One region of the Mycolicibacterium boenickei genome, then DNA from elsewhere that is predicted to be linked to it. Evidence: riboswitches for the same ligand, from Rfam matches in the RefSeq annotation. Region 1 holds a riboswitch; the other holds the start of a gene.
The links. A riboswitch is a leader RNA that binds a small molecule or an ion and turns the genes downstream of it on or off. The one in region 1 is predicted to bind glycine.
Positions count from the first base shown of each region.

Region 2: it holds a riboswitch for glycine, as region 1 does, so the genes downstream of both, gcvP (aminomethyl-transferring glycine dehydrogenase) here and gcvP (aminomethyl-transferring glycine dehydrogenase) in region 1, are expected to answer to the same signal.

Region 1 is NZ_AP022579.1:4,236,184-4,248,371, forward strand. Features, by position in the region: gene secA2 (accessory Sec system translocase SecA2) at 33-2,390, shown strand; gene G6N57_RS20080 (CDP-alcohol phosphatidyltransferase family protein) at 2,400-3,029, shown strand; gene G6N57_RS20085 (DUF881 domain-containing protein) at 3,026-3,925, shown strand; gene G6N57_RS20090 (small basic family protein) at 3,954-4,286, shown strand; gene G6N57_RS20095 (DUF881 domain-containing protein) at 4,450-5,202, shown strand; gene gcvH (glycine cleavage system protein GcvH) at 5,248-5,643, shown strand; gene garA (glycogen accumulation regulator GarA) at 5,833-6,312, shown strand; gene ftsR (transcriptional regulator FtsR) at 6,316-7,056, shown strand; gene G6N57_RS20115 (bifunctional nuclease family protein) at 7,152-7,646, shown strand; gene G6N57_RS20120 (MerR family transcriptional regulator) at 7,902-8,522, shown strand; glycine riboswitch at 8,639-8,737, shown strand; gene gcvP (aminomethyl-transferring glycine dehydrogenase) at 8,891-11,725, shown strand; gene G6N57_RS20130 (substrate-binding domain-containing protein) at 11,858-12,188, opposite strand, start outside.
Region 2 is NZ_AP022579.1:1,952,594-1,964,781, forward strand. Features, by position in the region: gene G6N57_RS09085 (long-chain fatty acid--CoA ligase) at 1-1,009, opposite strand, end outside; gene G6N57_RS09090 (WS/DGAT/MGAT family O-acyltransferase) at 1,036-2,553, opposite strand; gene G6N57_RS09095 (PucR family transcriptional regulator) at 2,669-3,991, shown strand; gene G6N57_RS09100 (SDR family NAD(P)-dependent oxidoreductase) at 4,017-4,805, opposite strand; gene G6N57_RS09105 (SDR family NAD(P)-dependent oxidoreductase) at 4,796-5,677, opposite strand; gene G6N57_RS09110 (alpha/beta hydrolase) at 5,771-6,697, opposite strand; gene G6N57_RS09115 (TetR/AcrR family transcriptional regulator) at 6,803-7,432, opposite strand; gene G6N57_RS09120 (oxidoreductase) at 7,416-8,261, opposite strand; gene speB (agmatinase) at 8,511-9,512, shown strand; glycine riboswitch at 9,548-9,637, shown strand; gene gcvP (aminomethyl-transferring glycine dehydrogenase) at 9,789-12,188, shown strand, end outside.

The sequences.
Region 1 (12,188 bases):
GGACACTCGGCGCGCCCGCGTACCGTGAACATGTGCCGAAGACGTCCAGCGCCAAACCGGGCCGTGTGAGCAGCAAGTTCTGGAAGCTATTGGGTGCCAGTACCGAGCGGAATCAGGCCCGTTCGCTCTCAGAGGTCAAGGGAGCAGCCGCCTTCGAGGACAAGGCTGCCAAACTCGACGACGAGCAGCTCACCAAGGCCGCCAAGCTGCTCGAACTGCAGGACCTGGCGGCATCGGCGGACATGCCGCAATTCCTGGCGCTGGCCCGGGAGGCCGCCGAGCGGACCACCGGCCTGCGACCGTTCGACGTGCAGTTGCTCGCCGCGCTGCGCATGCTCGCCGGCGACGTCGTCGAGATGGCCACCGGTGAGGGCAAGACCCTGGCCGGCGCGATCGCGGCGGCCGGCTACGCGATCGGTGGCAGGCACGTGCATGTCATCACCATCAACGACTACCTGGCGCGTCGTGACGCCGAGTGGATGACCCCGCTGCTGGAGGCGCTGGGGCTCACGGTCGGCTGGATCACCGCCGACTCCACCGCCGAGCAGCGCCGCGTTGCCTACGAGTGCGACATCACCTACGCCTCGGTCAACGAGATCGGCTTCGACGTGCTGCGCGATCAGCTGGTCACCGACGTCGCCGACCTGGTGTCCCCGAATCCCGATGTGGCGCTCATCGACGAGGCGGACTCGGTGCTCGTCGACGAGGCCCTGGTGCCGCTGGTGCTGGCCGGCACCAGCCACCGCGAACAGCCGCGCGTCGAGATCATCCGGATGGTCGGCGACCTGATCACCGGAACCGACTCCGACGAGAACTTCGCGACCGACGACGACAACCGCAACGTGCACCTCACCGAGGCCGGGGCCCGCAAGCTCGAGGCCCGGCTCGGCAATATCGACCTGTACTCCGAGGAGCACGTCGCCACCACGCTCACCGAGGTCAACGTCGCACTGCACGCCCACGTGCTGCTCCAGCGCGACGTGCACTACATCGTCCGCGACGGAGCGGTCCACCTGATCAACGCGTCTCGCGGACGCATCGCATCGCTGCAGCGGTGGCCGGACGGCCTGCAGGCCGCCGTCGAGGCCAAGGAAGGCATCGAGACCACCGAGACCGGTGAGGTGCTCGACACCATCACGGTGCAGGCGCTGGTCAACCGCTACCCGACGGTGTGCGGCATGACCGGCACCGCGCTGGCCGCCGGTGAGCAGCTGCGCCAGTTCTACAAGCTCGGCGTGTCACCGATTCCGCCGAACAAGCCCAACATCCGCGAGGACGAGACCGACCGGGTGTACCTCACCGAGGCGGCCAAGAACCACGCCATCGTCGAACACATCGCCGAGGTGCACGCGACCGGTCAGCCGGTGCTGGTCGGCACCCACGACGTCGCCGAATCCGAAGACCTGCACCGCAGGCTGGTCAAGGCGGGCGTACCCGCCGTGGTGCTCAACGCCAAGAACGATGCCGAAGAGGCGGCCGTGATCGCCGAGGCCGGCAAGCTGGGCTCGGTCACCGTGTCCACCCAGATGGCCGGTCGCGGCACCGACATCCGGCTGGGCGGATCCGACGCCGCCGACGATTCCGAGGACAAGGAGAAGGTGGCCGAGCTCGGCGGGCTGCACGTCGTCGGTACCGGCCGCCACCACACCGAACGACTGGACAACCAGCTGCGCGGGCGCGCCGGGCGTCAGGGCGATCCCGGCTCGACGGTGTTCTTCTCCAGCTGGGAGGACGAGGTCGTGGCCTCCCACCTCGACGACACCAAGCTGCCCACCGAAACCGACGAGGACGGTCGCGTCACCGCGCCCAAGGCAGCGGGTCTGCTCGACCACGCGCAGCGAGTCGCCGAGGGCAGACTGCTCGACGTGCACGCCAACACATGGCGCTACAACCAGCTGATCGCGCAGCAGCGCGCCATCATCGTGGATCGTCGCGAAACCCTGCTGCGCACCGACACCGCACGCCAGGAGCTCAAAGAGCGGTCACCCGAGCGCTACGCCAAGCTGGCCGAGGAGCTGGGGGAGGACGGCGAGGAGAAGCTGGAGAAGATCTGCCGGCTGATCATGCTCTACCACCTGGACCGCGGCTGGTGTGACCACCTGGCCTTCCTCGCCGACATCCGGGAGAGCATCCACCTCCGCGCGTTGGGCCGGCAGAATCCGCTCGACGAATTCCACCGGATGGCCGTCGACGCGTTCGCCTCGCTGGCCGCCGATGCGATCGAGGCTGCCCAGCAGACGTTCGACACGGCCGAGGAGATCGAGGACGAACCCGGCATCGACCTGTCGAAGCTCGCGCGGCCGACCTCGACGTGGACGTACATGGTCCACGACAATCCGCTCAACGACGACACCATGTCGGCGCTGAGCCTGCCGGGTGTGTTCCGCTAGGTTTTAGCCATGGACCATGCGCCTGCTCCCGAGGGCAGGAGCGCCACGCGTCGGGATGGCCCACCCGCGTCGGATCGGGTATTGACCGTGCCCAACGCGCTCAGTGTGCTGCGCCTGGTACTGGTACCGGTGTTCCTTTGGCTGCTGTTCGGTGCGCACGCGAACGGGTGGGCTGTCGCGGTCCTGATGTTCAGCGGCTTCTCCGACTGGGCTGACGGGAAGATCGCCCGCCTGGTCGACAACCAGTCCTCGCGGCTCGGCGCGCTGCTCGACCCACTCGTCGACCGCATCTACATGGTCACCGTCCCGGTCGCCCTCGCGCTGTACGGCGTGGTGCCGTGGTGGCTGGTGCTGACCCTGCTGGGACGCGATCTGCTGCTGGCGGCGACCCTGCCGCTGCTGCGCAGCCGCGGACTGACCGCGCTGCCGGTGACATACCTGGGCAAGGCCGCCACCTTCGCGCTGATGTCGGGCTTCCCGTGGGTGCTGCTCGGCCAGTGGGACGCGACGTGGAGCCGCGTCGCCCTGGCCTGCGGATGGGCCTTCCTGCTGTGGGGCGTGGCGCTGTACCTGTGGTCGGCGGTGCTCTACCTGATCCAGGTGACGATGGTGGTGCGACAACTCCCAGCCCGATCATGAGCACCCTGGGCGGCTTCGAGTCCGGGGCCGGACTCAACCACCATGAGGCCAACGCCCCCAAGCGCATTCCGCTGCCCTCACTGCTGCGGTCGTTGCTCTCGGAGCATCTGGACCCCGGGTATGCCGCGGCCGCCGCGGCCCGGGAGTCCGGCGACCGGCCACGCCGGCGGGTCACCGACATCGCATGGCTTCTGGTGGGCGCGGGCGTGATCGCCACGGTGTTCGCCGTCGCCGCAGGCCAGGCACAGACAGCGGCGCCGGCCGCGCGGGAAGCCCAGCACACCCTGGCCGGGCGGGTTCGCGCGGCCCAGATCGGTGCCGACCAGGCCAGTGCCGAGCGCGATGCCCTCGTCGATCAGCTGGACGCCGAACGACGCAGCAGGCTCGGAATGGACGAGAACGGCCAGCACCTGCTCGGCAGTCTGGACACCGCCAACATCGAGGCCGCCGCCATTCCGATGATCGGCCCCGGGCTGACCGTCACCGTCACCGATCCCGGGCTGTCGAAGGATCTCAGCGACGTGTCCAAGCAGCGGGTCGCCGGTGGTCAGCAGATCATCCTCGACCGGGACCTGCAGCTGGTGGTGAACTCGCTGTGGGCCAGTGGGGCAGAGGCGGTTTCGGTGGGCGGCGTGCGGGTCGGCGCCGGTGTCACGATCCGCCAGGCCGGCGGCGGAATTCTGGTCGACAACCAGCCGATCACGAGTCCGTATGTCATTGTGGCCATCGGACCGCCGAAGGGGATGGCCGATACTTTCGATCGCACTCCGGGTCTGCAGCGACTGCGGTTGCTGGAGACTTCCTACGGGGTCGGGGTGAACGTGAGCTCGGGCGACGGTCTGAGCGTGCCCGCGGTGTCGGTACGGGATGTCAACTTCGCCAAACAGATTGGATAGGCCTGACGTGCACAGGATTGACCGTTAGATGATCGGGATCGTCGCACTGGTCGTCGGAATCGTGCTCGGATTGGTGTTCCACCCGAGCGTTCCCGACTTCGTCGAGCCGTACCTGCCGATCGCCGTGGTGGCCGCACTGGATGCGGTCTTCGGCGGGTTGCGGGCCTATCTGGAGCGGATATTCGACGCCAAGGTGTTCGTGGTGTCGTTCGTGTTCAACGTTTTGGTGGCGGCGCTGATCGTGTATGTCGGCGATCAGCTGGGTGTCGGGACCCAGTTGTCGACGGCGATCATCGTGGTGCTCGGTATCCGGATCTTCGGCAATGCCGCCGCATTGCGGCGCAGGTTGTTCGGCGCCTGACATGAACGAACCCGAGTCCAATCCCCAGGAAGAACCGGCCGAGCCGGACGCGACGGCACCTACCGCCGAGCCGGACCGGCCCGAGGCCCCGCCGGAAGCTCGGCCTGAGGCCGCAGCCGAGGACAAGCCCGAACATCATGCCGAGCACCACGGGCGCCACGAGATGCCCGCGGATGTCTCGCCGCGCCGATTCCGGAACCTGCGGATCGTGCGCCGCAGCCGCACTCAGCTCGTGTTCGGCGGCCTCGGGGTGCTGCTGTGCATTCTGCTCGGCATGGCGATCGTCACCCAGGTTCGCCAGAACGAGTCAGGGGATTCGCTGGAGACCGCGCGGCCTGCGGATCTGCTGGTGCTGCTCGACTCCCTGCAGCAACGTGAGGGCTCGCTCAACACCGAGGTGGCCGATCTGCAACGGACCCTGCAGCAGCTGCAGGCCTCGGGCAGCAGCGACCAGGCAGCGATCGAGAACGCCCAGGCTCGGCTGGAGGCGCTGTCCATCCAGATCGGCACGGTGGCCGCGACCGGTCCGGGAGTGACGCTCACCATAGAGGACAACGCGCCCGGGGTGCCCGCGGAGACGATGCTCGACGTGATCAACGAGCTGCGTGCGGCAGGCGCCGAGGCCATCGAGATCCGCGGCGGCGATCAGCAAACCGCTGTGCGGGTGGGCCTCGACACCTGGATCATCGGCCCGCCTGGGGAACTCAAGGTCGACGACGCGACCCTGCGGCCGCCGTATTCGGTTCTGGCGATAGGGGATCCGCCGACATTGGCGGCCGCGATGAACATTCCCGGCGGGGCAATGGACAGTGTGAAGCGCGTCGGCGGCACGATGGTGGTACAACAGGCCGAGCGCGTCGACGTCACCGCCTTGCGGCAACCGAAACCACGCCAATACGCTCAGCCCGTCAAGTGAGCTTCAAATGAGCAAAGCAACCAACTCCACGAACTAAGGAGCGCCGTGAGCGAGATCCCTGCCGACCTGTACTACACCTCGGAACACGAGTGGGTATTGCGTACCGGTGATGACACGGTGCGCGTCGGCATCACCGATTACGCGCAGTCCGCACTCGGCGATGTGGTGTTCGTCCAACTGCCCGACGTCGGGGCCCAGCTGGCCGCCGGTGACGCGTTCGGCGAGGTCGAGTCCACCAAGTCGGTGTCGGACCTGTACGCCCCGGTGGCGGCGAAAGTCGTTGCGGTCAATGGTGATCTGGACGGCAGCCCGCAGCTGGTCAACTCCGACCCCTACGGCGAAGGCTGGCTGGTCGATCTGCGGCTCGAGGAGGGCACGCTGGAGGACGCCCTGGCCGGTTTGCTCGACGCGGACGGCTACCGCGCCGCCGTGACCGAGTAAGGAATTGTTAGGGTTTCGAGGGCCGGTCGCCAAGACCGGTTGGGCCGTACCCGGCGCGCAGATATCTTCCCCATCGGATCCGGCGGTGGTGGACCCAATGATGCCTGATGCGCGGTACGGTCGACGTGAGACCGACGATGGGCTGGGGCCACGCCGGGCAACGCCACAGCAGCCAGTGAGGAGCAGCGGGTGACGGACAAGGACAGCAATTTGGGGGCCGACCAGTCGGAAGACGTGACGGTGGAGACCACATCGGTTTTCCGTGCGGATTTTCTGAACGAACTGGATGCGCCCGCAACGGCCGGTACCGAAGGCGCCGTTTCCGGTGTCGAGGGCCTGCCCGCGGGCTCGGCATTGCTCGTCGTCAAGCGCGGACCGAATGCGGGATCGCGTTTTCTGCTCGATCAGCCGACGACCTCGGCGGGGCGCCACCCGGACAGCGACATTTTCCTCGATGATGTGACGGTGAGCCGTCGCCATGCCGAGTTCCGGTTGGAGAGCGGAGAGTTCCAGGTTGTCGACGTCGGCAGCCTCAACGGAACGTACGTGAATCGCGAGCCGGTCGATTCGGCCGTCCTCGCGAACGGCGACGAAGTGCAGATCGGGAAGTTCCGCCTGGTGTTCCTCACGGGCCCCCGGTCTGACGACGACAGCGGCCAGACCAGCTAGCCGATGACTGCCCCCGACAGACCTGCACTGGCCGGGATGTCGATCGGTGCAGTGCTCGACCTGCTCCGGGGCGACTTTCCGGACGTAAGCATCTCGAAGATCCGGTTCCTCGAGGCCGAGGGGCTGGTGACGCCGCAGCGGACCGCATCGGGGTACCGGCGGTTCACGGCGTACGACTGTGCGCGGCTGCGGTTCATCCTGACCGCACAGCGGGACCAGTACCTGCCGCTGAAGGTGATCAAGGCGCAGCTGGACGCGCAGCCCGACGGGGAGTTGCCGCAGGCGGGCTCCACGTACGGGGTGCCGCGTCTCGTGCCGGTGTCAGAGGGCGGGGACGGCGCTGCCGCCGGCGTTTCGGCGGTGGCGCCGACCCAGGTCCGGCTGTCCCGTGAAGACCTGTTGGCCCGGTCGGGTATCGACGACGAGACGCTGGGGGCGCTGGTGCGCAACGGCATCATCACCGCCGGGCCCGCCGGGTTTTTCGATGAACATTCCGTGGTGATCGCCCAGTGCGCGCGGGCCCTGGGTGACTACGGTGTCGAGCCGAGGCACCTCCGGGCGTTCCGCTCCGCGGCCGACCGGCAATCAGATCTGATCGCCCAGATCGCAGGCCCGGTGGGCAAGGCGGGCAAGGCCGGAGCCCGCGACCGCGCCGACGATCTGGCCCGTGAAGTGGCCGCTTTGGCGATCACGCTGCACACGTCTCTCATCAAGTCCGCCGTACGCGACGTTCTGGATCGCTGAGGACTAGACTCGTTTTGACGGCCAGTTCGTCTAGCGGACGGTGCGACGGACGAAGATTCGACGAGATGGCACGGCGGTGCGGAGGGCAGGCACAGATGGCTGAGGTTCGCGTGGTCGGCATTCGGGTGGAACAACCGCAGAACCAACCCGTGTTGCTTTTGCGGGAATCCAACGGTGACCGTTACCTGCCGATCTGGATCGGGCAGTCGGAGGCCGCCGCGATCGCACTGGAACAGCAGGGTGTCGAACCCACCCGGCCCCTCACTCACGACCTGATCCGAGATGTCATTGCCGCCCTTGGCCATTCGCTCAAGGAGGTCCGGATCGTCGACCTGCAGGAAGGCACGTTCTACGCCGACCTGATCTTCGACCGCGACATCAAGGTCTCGGCCAGGCCGTCGGACTCGGTGGCCATCGCGCTGCGCGTCGGTGTCCCGATCTATGTGGAGGAAGCGGTGCTGGCCGAGGCCGGTCTGCTCATCCCCGACGAGAACGACGAAGAGGCCGCGGGCACCGTCCGTGAGGACGAAGTGGAGAAGTTCAAGGAGTTCCTGGACAGCGTGTCGCCGGACGACTTCAAGGCGACATGATCGTCGCGCGCGCCGCTGCTCAGTCGCAGATCACGGGTACGTCTCAAGTGGGTATACCGGTGTCGACACGCGGCGCGGGAGACAATCGGGCGCGATTTCGGGCGCCATACTTTCTTCGCAGCGGGCAATCAGGGCCCGGCGGGGAGCGTATGCTCGACACATTCGAGCTCGCAGCAAACCGTCGCGGCAGAGAACGCCGCACTGCAGGACATAGCAGTACGGTGCGGGCGAGTTCGATCGGCGAGAGGATTCACAGTGGGTGACACGCCACGGCAGGAAGAGCTGGATCTGACCACGCGGAGCGGTGCGGAGCCGCCCGTCAGGCCGACTGGCGAACCCGTCCAGGGTGGCCTGTTCCCTGACGATTCGGTGCCCGATGAACTGGTCGGTTACCGCGGTCCCAGCGCATGCCAGATCGCCGGTATCACCTACCGGCAGCTCGATTACTGGGCCCGCACCTCCCTGGTGGTTCCCTCCATCCGGGGCGCGGCCGGATCGGGCAGCCAGCGCCTCTACTCGTTCAAGGACGTCCTGGTCCTCAAGATCGTCAAGCGCCTGCTGGACACCGGCATCTCGCTGCACAACATCCGCGTCGCGGTCGACCACCTGCGTCAGCGCGGCGTGCAGGATCTGGCCAACATCACCCTGTTCTCGGACGGCACCACGGTCTACGAATGCACCTCGGCCGAGGAGGTCGTCGACCTGCTGCAGGGCGGTCAGGGCGTTTTCGGCATCGCGGTATCCGGCGCCATGCGCGAGCTGACCGGCACCATCGCCGACTTCCCGGGCGAGCGGGCCGACGGCGGCGAGTCCATCGCATCACCCGAGGATGAGCTGGCGTCGCGGCGCAAAAGCCGCGACCGCAAGATCGGCTGATTCCCCTTCCCGAACGGACACGTAGGTACCCCGCATCCGGCGATGTGGGGTACTTGGCTGTGTGTCCCCGGGAATGCGGGGTTGCCGGTAGAAGCCCGGTAGAATGAGCGGCGCATCGCCCTCGTGCGGGAGAGTTTCGTGACAGCCAGCCACGGACGCCGAAGGAGCAATACCTCTCCGTCAACCTCTCAGGCACCCAGGACCGCGCCAGGCCCCGATGCCTCTGGAAAGTGGTACCCGCTGGGTACCCGCCCATGGGGAAAAGTCCTGTTCCGGGGCTGAATCTCTCAGGCGCCCGGACCGGGTCGACGACAGAGGGAGAGGGACTGCTACGACGTCTGAGCACGTCTGCGCCTCAGGAGAGTGTCGTGTCCGACCAGCATCAATCGCGTTTCGCCGATCGTCATATCGGCCCGGACGCCGCCGCCGTGGCCACCATGCTCGAGGTGATCGGCGTGGCATCACTCGACGAACTCGCGGCCAAGGCACTGCCGGCAGGCATTCTCGACGCGCTGGGCGCCGACGGGATCGCTCCGGGTCTCGCCGGCCTGCCCGCCCCGGCCACCGAGGAGGAGTCGCTGGCCGAGCTGCGTGCGCTGGCCGACTCCAACACGACCGCGGTCTCGATGATCGGTCAGGGCTACTTCGACACGTTCACCCCCGCCGTGCTGCGGCGCAACATTCTTGAGAACCCCGCCTGGTACACGGCATACACGCCGTACCAGCCCGAGATCAGCCAGGGCCGCCTCGAGGCGCTGCTGAACTTCCAGACCATGGTGTCGGATCTGACCGGACTCGAGGTGGCCAACGCCTCGATGCTCGACGAGGGCACCGCGGCGGCCGAGGCCATGACGCTGATGCACCGCGCGACCAAGTCCAAGACCAACCGGCTGCTGGTCGACACCGATGTGTACGCCCAGACTGCCGCGGTGCTGGCGACCCGCGCGGAGCCGCTCGGCATCGAGATCGTCACCGCTGATCTGCGGGACGGGCTGCCGGACGGTGAGTTCTTCGGTGTCATCGTGCAGCTGCCCGGTGCGAGCGGTCGTGTCGATGATTGGGCGGGCCTGATCAGCGCAGCCCACGAGCGTGGTGCGCTCGTCGCCGTCGGTGCCGATCTGCTGGCGCTGACCGTGATCACCCCGCCGGGGGAGATCGGGGCCGACGTGGCCTTCGGGACCAGCCAACGATTCGGCGTACCAATGGGATTCGGCGGCCCGCACGCCGGCTATCTCGCCGTGCACGCCAAGCACGCCCGGCAGCTGCCGGGCCGGTTGGTCGGTGTCTCCGTCGATGCCGATGGTGCCCCGGCGTATCGCCTGGCACTGCAGACCCGCGAGCAGCACATCCGCCGGGACAAGGCGACCAGCAACATCTGCACCGCGCAGGTGTTGCTGGCGGTGATGGCCGCGATGTATGCCAGCTACCACGGCGCACAGGGACTGACCGCGATCGCGCGGCGCGTGCACGGCCATGCCGCGGCCATCGCGGGTGCACTCGGCGATGCGCTGGTGCACGACAAGTACTTCGACACCGTGCTGGCCCGGGTTCCCGGCCGGGCCGACGACGTGATCGCCGCCGCCAAGGCCAACGGGATCAACCTGTGGCGCGTCGACGCCGATCACGTGTCGGTGTCCTGCGACGAGGCCACCACCGACGCGCATGTGGCCGCGGTCCTGGCCGCGTTCGGGGTTTCCGCGGCCGCGCACGCCGACGTCGATCAGATCGAGACGCGCTCCTCGGAATTCCTGACGCACCCGGCGTTCAACTCCTACCGCACCGAGACCGAGATGATGCGCTACCTGCGGGCGCTGGCGGACAAGGACATCGCCTTGGACCGCAGCATGATTCCGCTGGGCTCGTGCACGATGAAGCTCAACGCGGCCGCCGAGATGGAGCCGATCACCTGGCCCGAGTTCGGCCGTCAGCACCCGTTCGCGCCGGCCTCCGACAACCCGGGGCTGCGCAAGCTGATCGCCGATCTGCAGGACTGGCTCACCGGAATCACCGGCTACGATCAGATCTCGTTGCAGCCCAACGCCGGTTCGCAAGGTGAGTACGCCGGGCTGCTGGCGATCAAGGCCTACCACGTGTCGCGCGGTGACACCGACCGCGACCTCTGCCTGATCCCGTCGAGCGCCCATGGCACCAACGCGGCCTCGGCGGCGCTGGCAGGCATGCGGGTCGTGGTGGTGGCCTGCCGCGAGAACGGTGACGTCGACCTCGACGACCTGCGCGCAAAGATCGCCGAGCACGCGGATCGCATTGCCGCGCTGATGATCACCTATCCGTCGACGCATGGCGTGTACGAGCATGACGTCGCCGACATCTGCGCGGCGGTGCACGATGTGGGCGGACAGGTCTACGTGGACGGCGCGAACCTCAACGCGCTGGTCGGGCTGGCCCGGCCGGGCCGGTTCGGCGGTGACGTCAGCCACCTGAACCTGCACAAGACGTTCTGCATCCCGCACGGCGGCGGCGGCCCCGGTGTGGGGCCGGTCGCGGTGCGCGCGCACCTGGCGCCGTTCCTGCCGGGCCATCCGCTGGCCGACGAACTTCCCGACGAGCACACGGTCTCGGCCGCGCCGTACGGGTCGGCGTCGATCCTGCCGATCACCTGGGCCTACATCCGGATGATGGGTGCCGAGGGCCTGCGTGCGGCGACTCTGACCGCGATCGCATCAGCCAACTACGTGGCCCGCCGGCTCGACGAGTACTACCCGGTGCTCTACACCGGCGAGAACGGCATGGTCGCCCACGAGTGCATCCTCGACCTGCGCGGGATCACCAAGGACACCGGCGTGACCGTGGACGACGTGGCGAAGCGACTGGCGGACTACGGTTTTCACGCACCGACCATGAGCTTCCCGGTGGCAGGCACGTTGATGGTCGAGCCGACCGAGAGCGAGAGCCTGGCCGAGGTCGACGCGTTCTGCGACGCGATGATCGCGATCCGCGCCGAGATCGACAAGGTCGGAGCCGGTGTCTGGCCTGTCGAGGACAACCCCTTGCGCCACGCGCCCCACACGGCCGAGTGCCTCCTGGTCGCCGACTGGGATCACCCGTACACCCGTGAAGAGGCCGCCTACCCGCTGGGCAAGGGATACCGGCCCAAGGTCTGGCCGCCAGTGCGTCGCATCGACGGTGCATACGGCGACCGGAATCTGGTGTGCTCCTGCCCGCCGGTCGAGGCGTTCGCGTAACGCGCCGAACGGCCGCGGCGGTTCACCTGGTGCGTCCGCCGTTTCTACCCCAGGGCTGTGCTCGCTCGGTGCGAGCGACCCTGGGGTAGAAAAGCGGCGCGTCAGGGCGCCACGGCGTAGCGCTGAGGCGTGTCAGCCCAGCATGGTGTTGACGGCGGTGGTCAGTTCGGGCGAGGTCGAGCTCGAGACATGCTGGTACGTGCCGCTACTCGCTTGGGCGACGCCTTCCCAGGTGCTGCGGTCCGAGCCGCTGCCGAAATCGATCACGTTGACCGCGATCGGCCGGGCGGGATCGAATGCGCCGCGGATGAACTCCTGCAGCCCGGCCCCGTCGAGGCTCTGATCGGTGTGTGGGCCGGTCGTGATGACCAGGATCGAATTGGTCTGGCCTTCACGATATTTCGACAACGCCTCGTTGTAGAGCATCCGCAGCGTGGTGAACGACACCGCACCGCCTCCCGAA
Region 2 (12,188 bases), 2.3 Mb from region 1:
CGTCGAGGCGGGCCGGCGGGCGGCAGACCGCGCCAAGGGGAGCGGTTTCTGTCATTCCCCAGGCCTGCACGACGGTCAGCCCGTGGCGGTCGAAGCCCTCCAACATCGACCGGGGCACGGCGGCGCCTCCCACGATCAGGCGGTCGAGCTCCGGCAAGTCCCACTGGTTCGGTTCGGCATCGAGCGCCGCAAGCATGCCCATCCACACCGTCGGCACACCCGCGGTCATGGTGACCCGCTCCACCGCGCACAGGTCGAGAATGCTTTCCGGATCGAGGCGAGGGCCCGGCAGAACCAGGCGAGCGCCGGCCAGTGCCGCGGCATATGGCAGGCCCCACGCGTTGGCGTGGAACATCGGCACAACGGGAAGGACTGTGTCCCTGGCTGATACGGACAGTTGGTCGGGCAGCGCCGCGACGAGCGAGTGCAGCACCAGCGCTCGATGCGAGTACACCACCCCTTTGGGGCGCCCGGTGGTGCCGGAGGTGTAGCACATGGCTGCCGCGCGACGTTCGTCGAGGACGGGCCACTCGGCCGGTTCGGCGTCGGCCAGGAGGGCTTCGTAATCGAGCATTCCCTCGGGAGCCGCTTTGTCGTGGGTGACGACGATGACGCGGCGGAAATCGTGTACCGCGCGGAAGGTTTCGAATACCTCCAGCAGGGACTCGTCGACGACGATCACCTTGTCTCCGGCATCGTCGACGATGAACGCCAACTCGTCGGGGAACAGCCGGGGGTTGAGGGTGTGGATGACCGCGCCCATGGCGGGCACGGCGAAGTACAGCTCCAGGTGCTCGCTCTGGTTCCACAACAATGTGGCCACCGGGTCGCCCTCGTGAACGCCCAGGGCGCTCAGCGCATTCGCCAGATACCGTGCGCGCACCGCACATTCGCCGAATGTGGTTCGCGTGACCGCTCCGGAAGGGCGCCGCGACACCACGTCTACGTCGGAGTGGAATCGTTCGGCGCGTTCGACGATGCTCGTCAGCGTCAGCGGAGAGTCATCCATGCTGTTGCTGCTCAACGTGTTTCCGGTCACGACGTCGCCTTCCGCCGGTTCGATGCGCTGCGTCGGGTCGGCGCCTTGGGCTGCGTGGCCTGGGTGGCGTTGCGCAGCTCTTCCAGCCCGTCGCAGAGTGCGGCCAGGATCGGCCATGGGTCATCGACGAGTTCGCGGTCGACCACGATTCCGAACTCCAGAGAGTCCTGGTAGCTCATCACCGTGATGTTGATGCCGATCCCGTCGAGCACTCCGGAGACCGGGAACTGGGCACGTTGGCGGGCACCGCCGAGGTACAGCGGCGTCGACGGCCCCGGGACATTCGAGATCATCGCGTTCGCCGGCTGATTGAGCCCGCGCATTCCGGCGAGGCGGGACAGGGACCGGGCTGCCTGCGCGAACAGTGCGGGCGGGATGAAGTGATTGGCGTCCTGCAACAGCGAGGCAGGCAGCGCGCGCTGGCGCTGTTTGGCGGTGCTCATCGATTCGTTGATCCGGCGTACGCGCTCAACGGGATCCGCCACATCGGTGGGCAGCTCGGTGATCATCACCGAGACCCGATTGCCGAAAGTGCCCTGCTGCTCGGGGGTCCGCACGGACATGGGGATGAAGCTCGCGAGGGGTTCGGCGGGTAGCTCACCCTGCTTGTCGAGCCAGGACCGAAGGCCCGCCGTACAGATCGCCAGGACGACGTCGTTGACCGTGCAGCCGAGGGCGTTCTTGACCGCCTTGACCTCGGCAAGCGACATCGAGCCGAAGGCGACGCGGCGGTGCGGCGACACCCGAGCCTGGAACCGGGTCCGGGGAGCCGTGACGTCACTGCCCCGAAAGCCGGACGCGCCGGCGCCGGCTCGCAGGGCGCGTTTGACCAGCCGGCTGCTGCGCGCGATTGTCTTCACTCCGGGCAGATGGCGGATCGTCGGGACGTCGTCGAGGTGTGGCAGGGCCGTGGGGCCGGCGCGCATGACCCGCAGCGGCTGGCTCGCCAGCCCGACCAGACCGCGGCCCAGCATCTCCACCTCGGACGGGTACTTCTCCGCGACGATCGTCGGTGCCGCTTCCCGGTCGCGTCCCGTGGTGTCGTCGAGAAGGATGCTCATGACCTCGGCACCGGACACCCCGTCGACCGCGGCATGGTGCATCTTCGTCAGCACCGCGACGCCGCCGTCGTCGAGTCCGTGGATGACGTACACCTCCCAGAGCGGGCGCGCCCGGTCGAGTTGGCGGCCGATGATCCGGGCCACCTGCTCGGCGAGCTGCCGCTGATCTCCCGGTGCGGGCAACGCCAGCTCGCGCACGTGGTACTCGATGTCGAAGGAGCCGTCGTCGACCCAGTACGGATAGTCGAGCGAGAAAGGCACCTGGGCGAGCCGCCAGCGGAAGGTGGGCAGCAGATGCAGACGTTCGCTGATCACACCGCGAACCAGGGCAGCATCCAAAGGTTCGCCCGATGCGGTGTGGGAGTCGTAGATGCCGAGAACACTGACGTGCCCCTGGACACGGTCGTTCTCCATGGCCAGGAACTGCGCGTCGAGGCTGGTCAGTTGTCGCATGTGAAGATCGTCCGCCGCACAGGGCGGCGTTCTCTTGTCTGCGCGCGCCAACGCTGTGCCCGGCGGTTGTCCAATTTGCGCACCGTCGGCCGGGGGCGGCGCTACCGTGCACTGCATGGAGCCCTCCTGGGCAGGCGCACAGGGTGATGAGCAGCGGCGGGTGTGGTCGGCAGTGTTGCGGCCGGCCGCCGCCGAACTCATCGAGCGGGCGGGTGAAATCTCGGCGGCGGTGAACGAATACACCCGTACGCGGTTGAGCGACCTGCTTGTCGACGAACAAGCCCTCGAGGTCAATCGTGCGAGTACCGAGGCGAGCATTCGCGACTTCGCGAAAGTACTGGCGGCCGGGGACGACCCCGCCCTGGCGGTACAGCTGCAGTCGCCGACTCTGGACTATGCGCGGGACGGAGCTCAACACGGAATACCGCTCACCACGCTCATGCGCAGCTACCGTCTCGCACATGCCGCGTCATCGACTCATCTGAACGAGATTCTTCAGCGACATGCGTGCAATGCCGAGGAACTGCACCGTGCATCGGAGCTGGGTGGAGCGTGGATGTTTGCCTATGTCGACGCCGCACTATGTCTGGTAGACGAGGTGTATACCGCAGAGCGCGACCGATGGCTGCGCAGCGCTGCGGCCAGTCAAGCCGAGACCATCGCCACCATCCTGGCCGGACAACCCGTCGACATCGACGTGGCCACCCGGCGGCTTCGTCACGACGTCCGCCGTGTCCACGTCGCCGCGATCGCCTGGCTGGAATCTCACGAGGAAGGGCGCAACACGCAGGCGGTTCTTGAGGCGGCGATTCGCGATATCGCCTCCGCCATCGGCAATCAGAAACCGCTTGTGCATCCGCTCGGAATTCTGTCGACGGCCGCCTGGATCAGCTCACACAGTCACATACCCTCGAAAGTGTTGGACGAGTTACGGTTTCGGACGGCGAGTGCGCCGGGCGTGCGCGTCGCGATCGGGGAGCCGGCGGCCGGCATCACGGGTTTTCGCTCAAGTTATGTGGAAGCGGTTGAGGCGCAACGCGTCGCCCGCCTCGCCGGCCGCCCGCCCGGCAGTGTCACCCGTTACGACAACGTGGTGCTGCGTGCCCTCGCGACCGCCAACATCGACCAGGCGCGGGAGTTCGTGCGGCGCGAACTCGGTCGGCTGGGGGAGACGGACGAAACCACCCGACGGCTCGCCGCCACGTTGCGTGCCTATCTCGACGAGAACTGCAGTCGTGGACGAACAGCCAAGCGACTTCACGTCCATGACAACACCGTCGCCTACCGGATCCGTCAGGCAGAGGAACTGCTGGGACGGTCGTTGGAGCGGCGCACGCTCGAGCTGCGTGTCGCCCTGGCCCTGGCCGATGTGGTCGGCGAACCGGCCGACGCGGCAGCAGCTGCTGAACAGGCCGATTCGCTCAGGCCGGCCAACTGATCGTTGTGCTTTGTGCGCGGTCTGCTCACACGCGGCCGAGCATCGCCTCGCGGACCCGTCCGACCCCGGCCAGGCGGGCGAGGTCGCCGATCAGAACCGGTGCGACGGTACCGATCCCGGCCAGCAGGCGGATGCCGGCCGACGCAACCGTCGTCTCCGGTGTGCCACGTTCGATCGCCGCGGCCACCGCCCACGCGACGTCCCCCGGTGAGCTCGTCCCGAAGCCTCGCGGAAGAGCGGCACCTGTGTCGGCCAGCATCCCGGCGTCACGGATCGGGCCGGGAAAGATCGTGGACACGCCGACGCCGGTGCCGTGCAACTCCTGCCGTAGCGCAAGCCCGAGCCCGCGCAGGCCCCATTTGGTGGCCGTGTACACCGCTCCGTTCCCCGGCGTTGCGATGAGTCCGGCTCCCGACGAGATGAAAACGATGTGTCCTCGGCCGCGACGTGTCATCGAGTTCACTGCCGCACGTGCGAGTACGGCCGGGGCCAGCAGGTTGATGCGCACGGCCTCCGCGATCTCGCTGTCGCTCAACATCGCGAGATCCTGTGGGATGCCGACGCCCGCGTTGGCAACGAGGATGTCCACGTCGCCCGCATCATCCATCAGATTCCGCACCTCGTCGAGGTCGGCGAGATCTGCGGTGAACGCTTGGGCGGGTGGTCCGAGCTCACCGACCAGCCGCTTGAGTTCCAGCTCGCGCCGACCTGTCACCGTGAGTGCGCACCCGCGGTCGGCGAGTTCGTGTGCGATGGCGCGGCCGATGCCTCCCGTCGCTCCGGTCACCAGTGCGCTGCGCCCTTTCAGTTGCATGTCAGGTCCTCAAATGTGGTTTGTCGCTTGGATAATTCGGCGGTGCGTGCTGCGAGCCACCGGGCCAGCGGTGGGACGGTGCGGGAGAGCACATACATCAGGTGTGCTTCCGCGGCGACCGGCGCCACGGCACGATTGCGGTGGACCGCGCGCAGGATGTTCTTCGCGACGCGCTCGGGGGTGTACCCGCGCTTCTGGTAGGCCGATGCGAGATGCTTGCGCCGTTCGTCGATGTCCCCGGTGCCGCGGATGACGCTGTTCTGTGTGATGGCGGTGTTGATGATGCCGGGACACACCGCGGTGACCCCGATGCCATGAGGCTTCAATTCCATCCGCAGCGCTTCGGACAACCCGAGAACCGCGAACTTCGTTGCGCTGTAGGCGGTCAGCTGGGGGTTGGCCAGGAGGCCGGCTGCCGACGACAGATTGACGACGTGGCCGCCGCGACCCGATTCGGCCATTGTCGGCAGGAAGGCGCCGCAACCGTGCACCACGCCCATGAGGTTGATACCGATCAGCCATTGCCAATCCTTGACATCGGTCTCCAAGAAGCCCCCGACCAGACCGACTCCGGCGTTGTTGACCAACAGGTCGACCCGTCCGAAATGTTCGAAGGTGGCCTGCGCGAAACTGCTCATCGAGTCGGCGTCGGACACGTCGACCTGACAGGTCAGCACCTCGGCGCCCAGCTTCTCCGCCATCTCGGCGGTACCGTCGAGCGCGGCCTCGTTGATGTCGCACAGTGCCAGGAGGGCGTGGCGCCGGGCACACAACAGCGCTACTTCGCGGCCGATACCGCTGCCTGCGCCGGTGACCACCACGACCCGATCGGTGAGGTCTGCGGTCTTGAATCGGAATCGAGTTCTAGGCATACGAGCAAGCTAGGGAGGCGACAGGGTCGTCCGCTCGTGCGGATGCGCCAACATGTGGGCAGTGGGTTGTCGCGATGGGCCAACGGACCCTGCTCACCGCAGATGCCGGACGAGATGGGCGGCAATACGGTTCATCGCGTCGTGGGCAGCGGCCGCCTCTGACCTGGCGAACCCGTGGTCGATGCCAGGCAGGCGATGGTGAGTGGTCGGGACACCCGCGCCGGCCAGTCGTGCCGCCAGATGGTCGCCCTCGGGTCCGAGGGTGTCGAGTTCGCCGGTCAGTATCAATGTCGGCGGCAACGCGGCTGCCAGGTCGTCATCGAACAGCGGGGATGCCAGCGGTTCTCGAGAACGGCTGGTGTCCACGAGGTAGGCGTCGATCGCCAGTCGTTGGATCCGAGGCGAGATCCGTGGACGCACCTTGTCAGAGGTGCGGTCGGCTCGGCTGAGGTCGATCACCGGGAAGGCCAATGCTGCCGCCCGTAGCCTGACATCGCCTGCACGGTAAGCCTGTTGGCACACGTTGACGGCCAGCTTGGCCCCGGCACTCGCGCCTGACACCGATATTCGGGCCTGGTCCCAGCCGCGGCGGCCGGCTTGGCTGTGTACCCACGACGCGACGTCGAAGCATTGTTGTTCGGCTGTCGGATACCGGACCTGCGGCGCCGTGGCGTAGTCGGCGAGGATGACCACTGCGCCGACCTCCGCCGCGATGTGGTGGGCGATGTATTCCTCTTGCCGTGGGTTGCGCACGATGAAGGCTCCGCCGTGCAGGTGCAGGTTGACCGGCGGCCCGTCTACGCCGGTCTCGGCGAGCGGGGCGTCGGGGTGGGGAGAATAGACAAGGCACCGGACCACGCCGTGGCGGGTGGGGACGTCGACTATCTCAGGTGGGGTGACCCGTCGTGTCGCCGAACTGAAACTTCGCGGGGTGGGGACCAGCGGCAGCAGGCGTTGCGCCAGATGGGCTGCGACCCAGGCGCCTGCTCGCCGCGGCGTGGTCGACGTGGCTGTGTTCACCCGGCGGAACGCTAGCGCTGCTCATCCGGTAGCCGCTTGTCGTGACCGGCTGAAAAACGCGGGCTTCGTTGTCGCAGGTACACATGCAGAACTCGGTAGATCGAATCACCGGGAAGTTTGTGGCTTGAGACCCCGCATGGCTGTTTCTGCCAGCCGCCGTGCGTTCTCGTCGGTGAGCGCACAATGGCCCGTCATGCGGCGGAAGATGAGCGGCCCGAACAGGATGTCGATGACGTCGTCGATCGCGATGTCCGCGTCGGCGTCGCCGCGATCCACCCCGCGCTGCCACAGTTCGGTGATCGCCGCGCGCCGGCCGCCCAGGAAGTACTCGCGGAAATACGCTGCGCCCGTCCGATCTTCGACGCACGCCGCGAGCAGCTGGGCGAAGACTTCACCGCGCGCACTCGCGTAGAACGCCGACACGCGTACCACCTGTTCGGTGAGATCGCCTGCGGTGCTGCCGGTATCGGGCAGCGGCAGTGCCTCGGCCATCATCGTTCCGAACGCCTCGGCCGCGACAGCGGTCCGCGATGGCCAGTGTTTGTACAGTGTGGCCTTGCTGGCGCCCGATCGGGCGGCGATCGCGTCCATGGTGGCCGCCGGGAGTCCGCCCTCGTCGAGCAGTTCCGCGGTGGCGTCAAGAATGGCCTGGTGGATTCGGTCGCTGCGCGCGCCGGTGGGGCGGACGAAATCCTCGCCCGCCCCGCCGACTCCCGCCTCAGCTCGCGGCGACATCGTCGAAATCCGTTGATTCCGAGACGCTTCGCCACTGCGCGAGCTCAGCCTGCACGTGGGCGATCTTGCCTTCGACCGCCGCGATGGTGTCGTTGCCCAACAGCAGGCGCAGCGGCGGCTCTGCCGATTCGACGACGTCGATGATGGCCTTCGCGGCCTTCACCGGGTCGCCGGGCTGGTCGTGGTTGCGCTCGCCGGCGGCGACGCGCATCTGGCCGGCGGGGCCGTCGGCGTAGTCGTCGATGATGTTGCGCTGGGTCTGCAGGCTCGACGAGTCGAGGAAATCGGTACGGAAGTAACCGGGCTCGACGACCATCACGTGCACGCCCAGCGGCTGCAGTTCGGCGTGCAGTGCCTCGGAGAGCGCCTCGACGGCGAACTTGGTCGACGCGTAGACACCCCACCCCGGCGACCCGACGAATCCGCCGACCGAGGAGATGTTGACGATGGTGCCCGACCGCTGGGCCCGCAGCACCGGGGTCACGGCGCGGGTCACGGTCAGCAGTCCGAACACATTGGTCTCATAGACGGCGCGCACCTCGGCGTCGGTGGCTTCTTCGACCGCTCCCAGCAGTCCCCGCCCGGCGTTGTTGATCAGCACGTCGATGCGGCCGAAGCGTTCCACGGCGGCTTGCGCGGCCTGTTGTGCCTGCGCTTCGTTGGTTACGTCGAGGGCTACGGCGAGCACATTGTCGTTCTCGCCGAGGGCGGCGGTGACGGCGGCGGCGTCGCGCGCGGTGGCGACCACCTGATGGCCGCGCTCCAAGGCGTCGCGGGCGATCTGCAATCCGAATCCGCGGGAAGCTCCGGTGATGAACCAAACGCTCATGTCTCTGACCACCTGTTCTTTGTCTATCTGAACTGTACGTCCAGTTTAGTTGTCGTTGATGGTCGATGTAACCGCGTTCGCGGCGGAGGTATTCCGGCAGGACTCGACGCCTCTTGCCGACGGCAGATCCGTTGTGCGATTGCTCAATGGCACTCGTCAGTGTTTGGGCATTATCTGCTCGCCACACGTGTGCGCCGGGAGTGATGCTGACTCTCAACACCTGGCGAGTCGAAAGGCTGGAAACCACAGATGAGCACGCATAACGGCATCATCGGCGCACTGCCCGCCACCAAGGTCCCGCGCTATGCCGGGAAGGGCACGTTCGCCCGGATCGCCGACATCCACGAGGTGTCCGACTACGACATCGCAATCCTCGGTGTCCCGTTCGACGGCGGCACGTCCTACCGGCCCGGTGCCCGCTTCGGCCCGATGGCCGTCCGTCAGGCCGCCCGCACACTGCGCCCCGGCTATCACGTGGAACTCGGCGTTGCCCCGTTGGAGCACGTGCAGGTGGTCGACGCCGGCGACGTCGCCGTCACCCCGTACAACATCGCCGAGGCCTGCCAGCAGATCCAGGATCACGCCTCCGACATCCTGGCCGGCGGCGATCGCAGGATCGTGTCCATCGGCGGCGACCACACCATCGCGTTGCCGAACCTGCGGGCACTGCATGCCAAGCACGGGCCCGTCGCCCTGGTGCACTTCGACGCCCACCTGGACACCTGGGACACCTACTTCAACGCCCCGGTCACCCACGGCACGATCTTCCGGCGGGCCTTCGAAGAGGGTCTGCTCATCGAGGACCACTCGATCCACGTCGGTATCCGCGGCCCGATCTACGACCAGATCGACCTCGATGACGACGCCCGCATGGGCTTCAAGATCATCCGGGCCGGCGATCTCGACGTGATCGGCACCGACGCGGCCGTCGACGTGGTGCGGCGCCGGGTCGACGACGTGCCGGTGTACCTGTCAGTTGACATCGACGTGCTCGACCCGGCGTTCGCCCCGGGCACCGGCACCCCCGAGTCCGGTGGCCTGACCTCGCGCGAACTGCTGAAGATGCTGCGCAAGATGTCCGGGCTCAACATCGTCGGTGCCGATGTCGTCGAGGTGGCACCCGCCTACGACCATGCCGAGATCACCAGCGTGGCCGCGGCCACCGTGGTATTCGACCTCGTGTCGCTGATGGTCGCTGGACGGGTGTCAAATCTGCCCGTCAACGGAGAAGTTGCGGCCACAGCGCCGTAGTCGAGTAGCATCCGTCACATAACTCAATACGTCGTTGACGCGCTGTGGGAGAACCTCCGATTCGGAGGCGCCGTAGGAGCAACTCCTCCCCGGGAATCTCTCAGGCCCAATACCGCAGTGTCGAGACAACTCTGGAGAACAGCGCGATCGCACGTATCGCGCTTACCGAAGGGGACAGGCGCAACGCGCTAAAGCTCTCAGGTTTCAGGACAGAGCGGGGAGGTGAAACTTCACGACGCATCGCGTAACCGCGGTGCCCGAAACCGGAGTCACCTCATGCCTGAGCGCACCGCAAAAGTCAACGACGTCAACTCTTTTCGCGACAGACACATCGGCCCCGACCAGGCGGGCGAGCGGCACATGCTCGGCGTTCTGGGGTTCGCAACCACCGATGAGCTGATCGACAGCGCGGTGCCGCAGCAGATCCGCTGCCCTGAGGGCCTGCGACTGCCCGCGGCCCGGTCCGAGCAGGAGGTGCTGGCGGTGCTGCGCGAACTGGCCGACCGCAATCAACCGCGGATCCAGATGATCGGCCTGGGGTACTCCGACACCATCACACCGGCCGTCCTGCGCCGCAACATGCTCGAATCGCCCGCCTGGTACACCGCCTACACGCCGTACCAACCGGAGATCTCGCAGGGCCGGCTCGAAGCGCTGCTCACCTTCCAGACGCTGATCGAGGACCTCACCGCACTGCCGGTGGCCGGCGCCTCGCTGCTCGACGAGGCCACAGCGGTGATGGAAGCGGTGCTGCTGATGCGACGGGCCAACAAGGCGGTGCCCTCCAACCGCGTGATCCTGGACGCCGACTGCCTGCCGCAGACCCTCGCGGTGGTGCGTGGGCGGGCTGAGGCCGTCGGGGTCGAGGTCGTGGTCGCCGATCTGACCGACGCGCTGCCGGACGGCGACGCGTTCGGCATCGTGTTCCAGTCTCCGGGCGCCAGCGGTGTGGTCCGCGACCTCGCCCCGCTCGTCGCCGCGGCACGCGAGCGCGGCATGCTCACCACGGTCGCCGCCGACCTGCTGTCGCTGACCCTGATCGCGGCCCCCGGTGAGCAGGGCGCCGACATCGCCGTGGGTTCGGCCCAGCGGTTCGGTGTGCCGCTGTTCTTCGGCGGGCCCCACGCCGGCTACATGGCGGTGCGGTCCGGGCTCGAGCGCATGCTGCCCGGGCGCCTGGTCGGCGTCTCGGTCGACGTCGACGGCAAGCCCGCCTACCGGCTCGCCCTGCAGACCCGTGAGCAGCACATCCGCCGGGACAAGGCGACCAGCAACATCTGTACCGCGCAGGCACTGCTGGCCAACGTCGCCGCCATGTACGCCGTCTACCACGGACCGGATGGATTGCGCGCCATCGCAACTCGTGTGCACCGGCACGCCGTCGCGCTGGCCGACGGCCTGCGGGCGGCGGGTCGCGAGGTCGTCCACGACCGGTTCTTCGACACCGTGCAGGTGCGTACCCCAGGCACCGCCCACGAGATCGTGGCGGCCGCCGACGCCGCAGGCATCAACCTGCGACTGGTCGACGCCGACCATGTCGGCATCGCCTGCGACGAGTGCACCACCGACGAGATCGTGGCGCGGGTGCTCGATGTGTTCGGCGCCGTTCCGGCGGCGGCCGACCCTCCGGCTGCGCTGCCCGCCGATCTGCTGCGCACATCGGAGTTCCTGCAGCACCCGGTGTTTCACACACACCGGTCCGAGACGGCGATGCTGCGTTTCCTGCGAGAACTCTCCGACCGGGACCTGGCGCTCGACCGCACCATGATCCCGCTCGGGTCCTGCACCATGAAGCTCAACGCCGCCGCCGAGATGGAACCGATCAGCTGGCCCGGTTTCGCCGGCATCCACCCGTACGCCCCGGCCGAGCAGACCGCCGGCTACCGCGAGCTGGTCGGCAATCTGGAAGCCTGGCTGTCCGAGATCACGGGCTACGACCGGGTTTCGTTGCAGCCCAACGCCGGGTCTCAGGGTGAGCTCGCGGGACTGCTGGCCATCAACGCCTACCACCGGTCACGTGGCGAGAACCACCGCGACATCTGCCTCATCCCGCAGTCGGCACACGGCACCAACGCAGCCTCGGCGGTCCTGGCCGGAATGCGGGTGGTCGTGGTGAAGACAGCCGCCAACGGCAACATCGACCACGACGACCTGGAGGCCAAGCTCGCCGACCACGACGGCAACGTCGCCGCGATCATGCTCACCTACCCGTCCACCCACGGCGTGTACGAGACCGACGTCCGCACGGTGTGCGAGCTGGTCCACCGCGCCGGCGGGCAGGTCTACGTCGACGGCGCCAACCTGAATGCCCTTGTCGGGCTGGCCAAACCCGGTGAGTTCGGCGGCGACGTCTCGCACCTCAACCTGCACAAGACGTTCTGCATCCCCCACGGCGGCGGCGGTCCCGGCGTCGGGCCCGTCGCGGTCCGCGCCCACCTGGCACCGTTCCTCCCCGGTGACCCGTTGCAGGACGGCCCGGCGCCGGTGTCGGCGGCCAACTACGGATCGGCCGGCATTCTGCCGATCACCTGGGCCTACCTGGCACTCATGGGCCCGGACGGGTTGACCGCGGCCACCAAGGCCGCAGTGCTGGGCGCCAACTACCTGGCGACGTCACTGGCCGGGCACTATCCCGTGCTGTACACCGGGGAAACCGGGCTGGTCGCGCACGAGTGC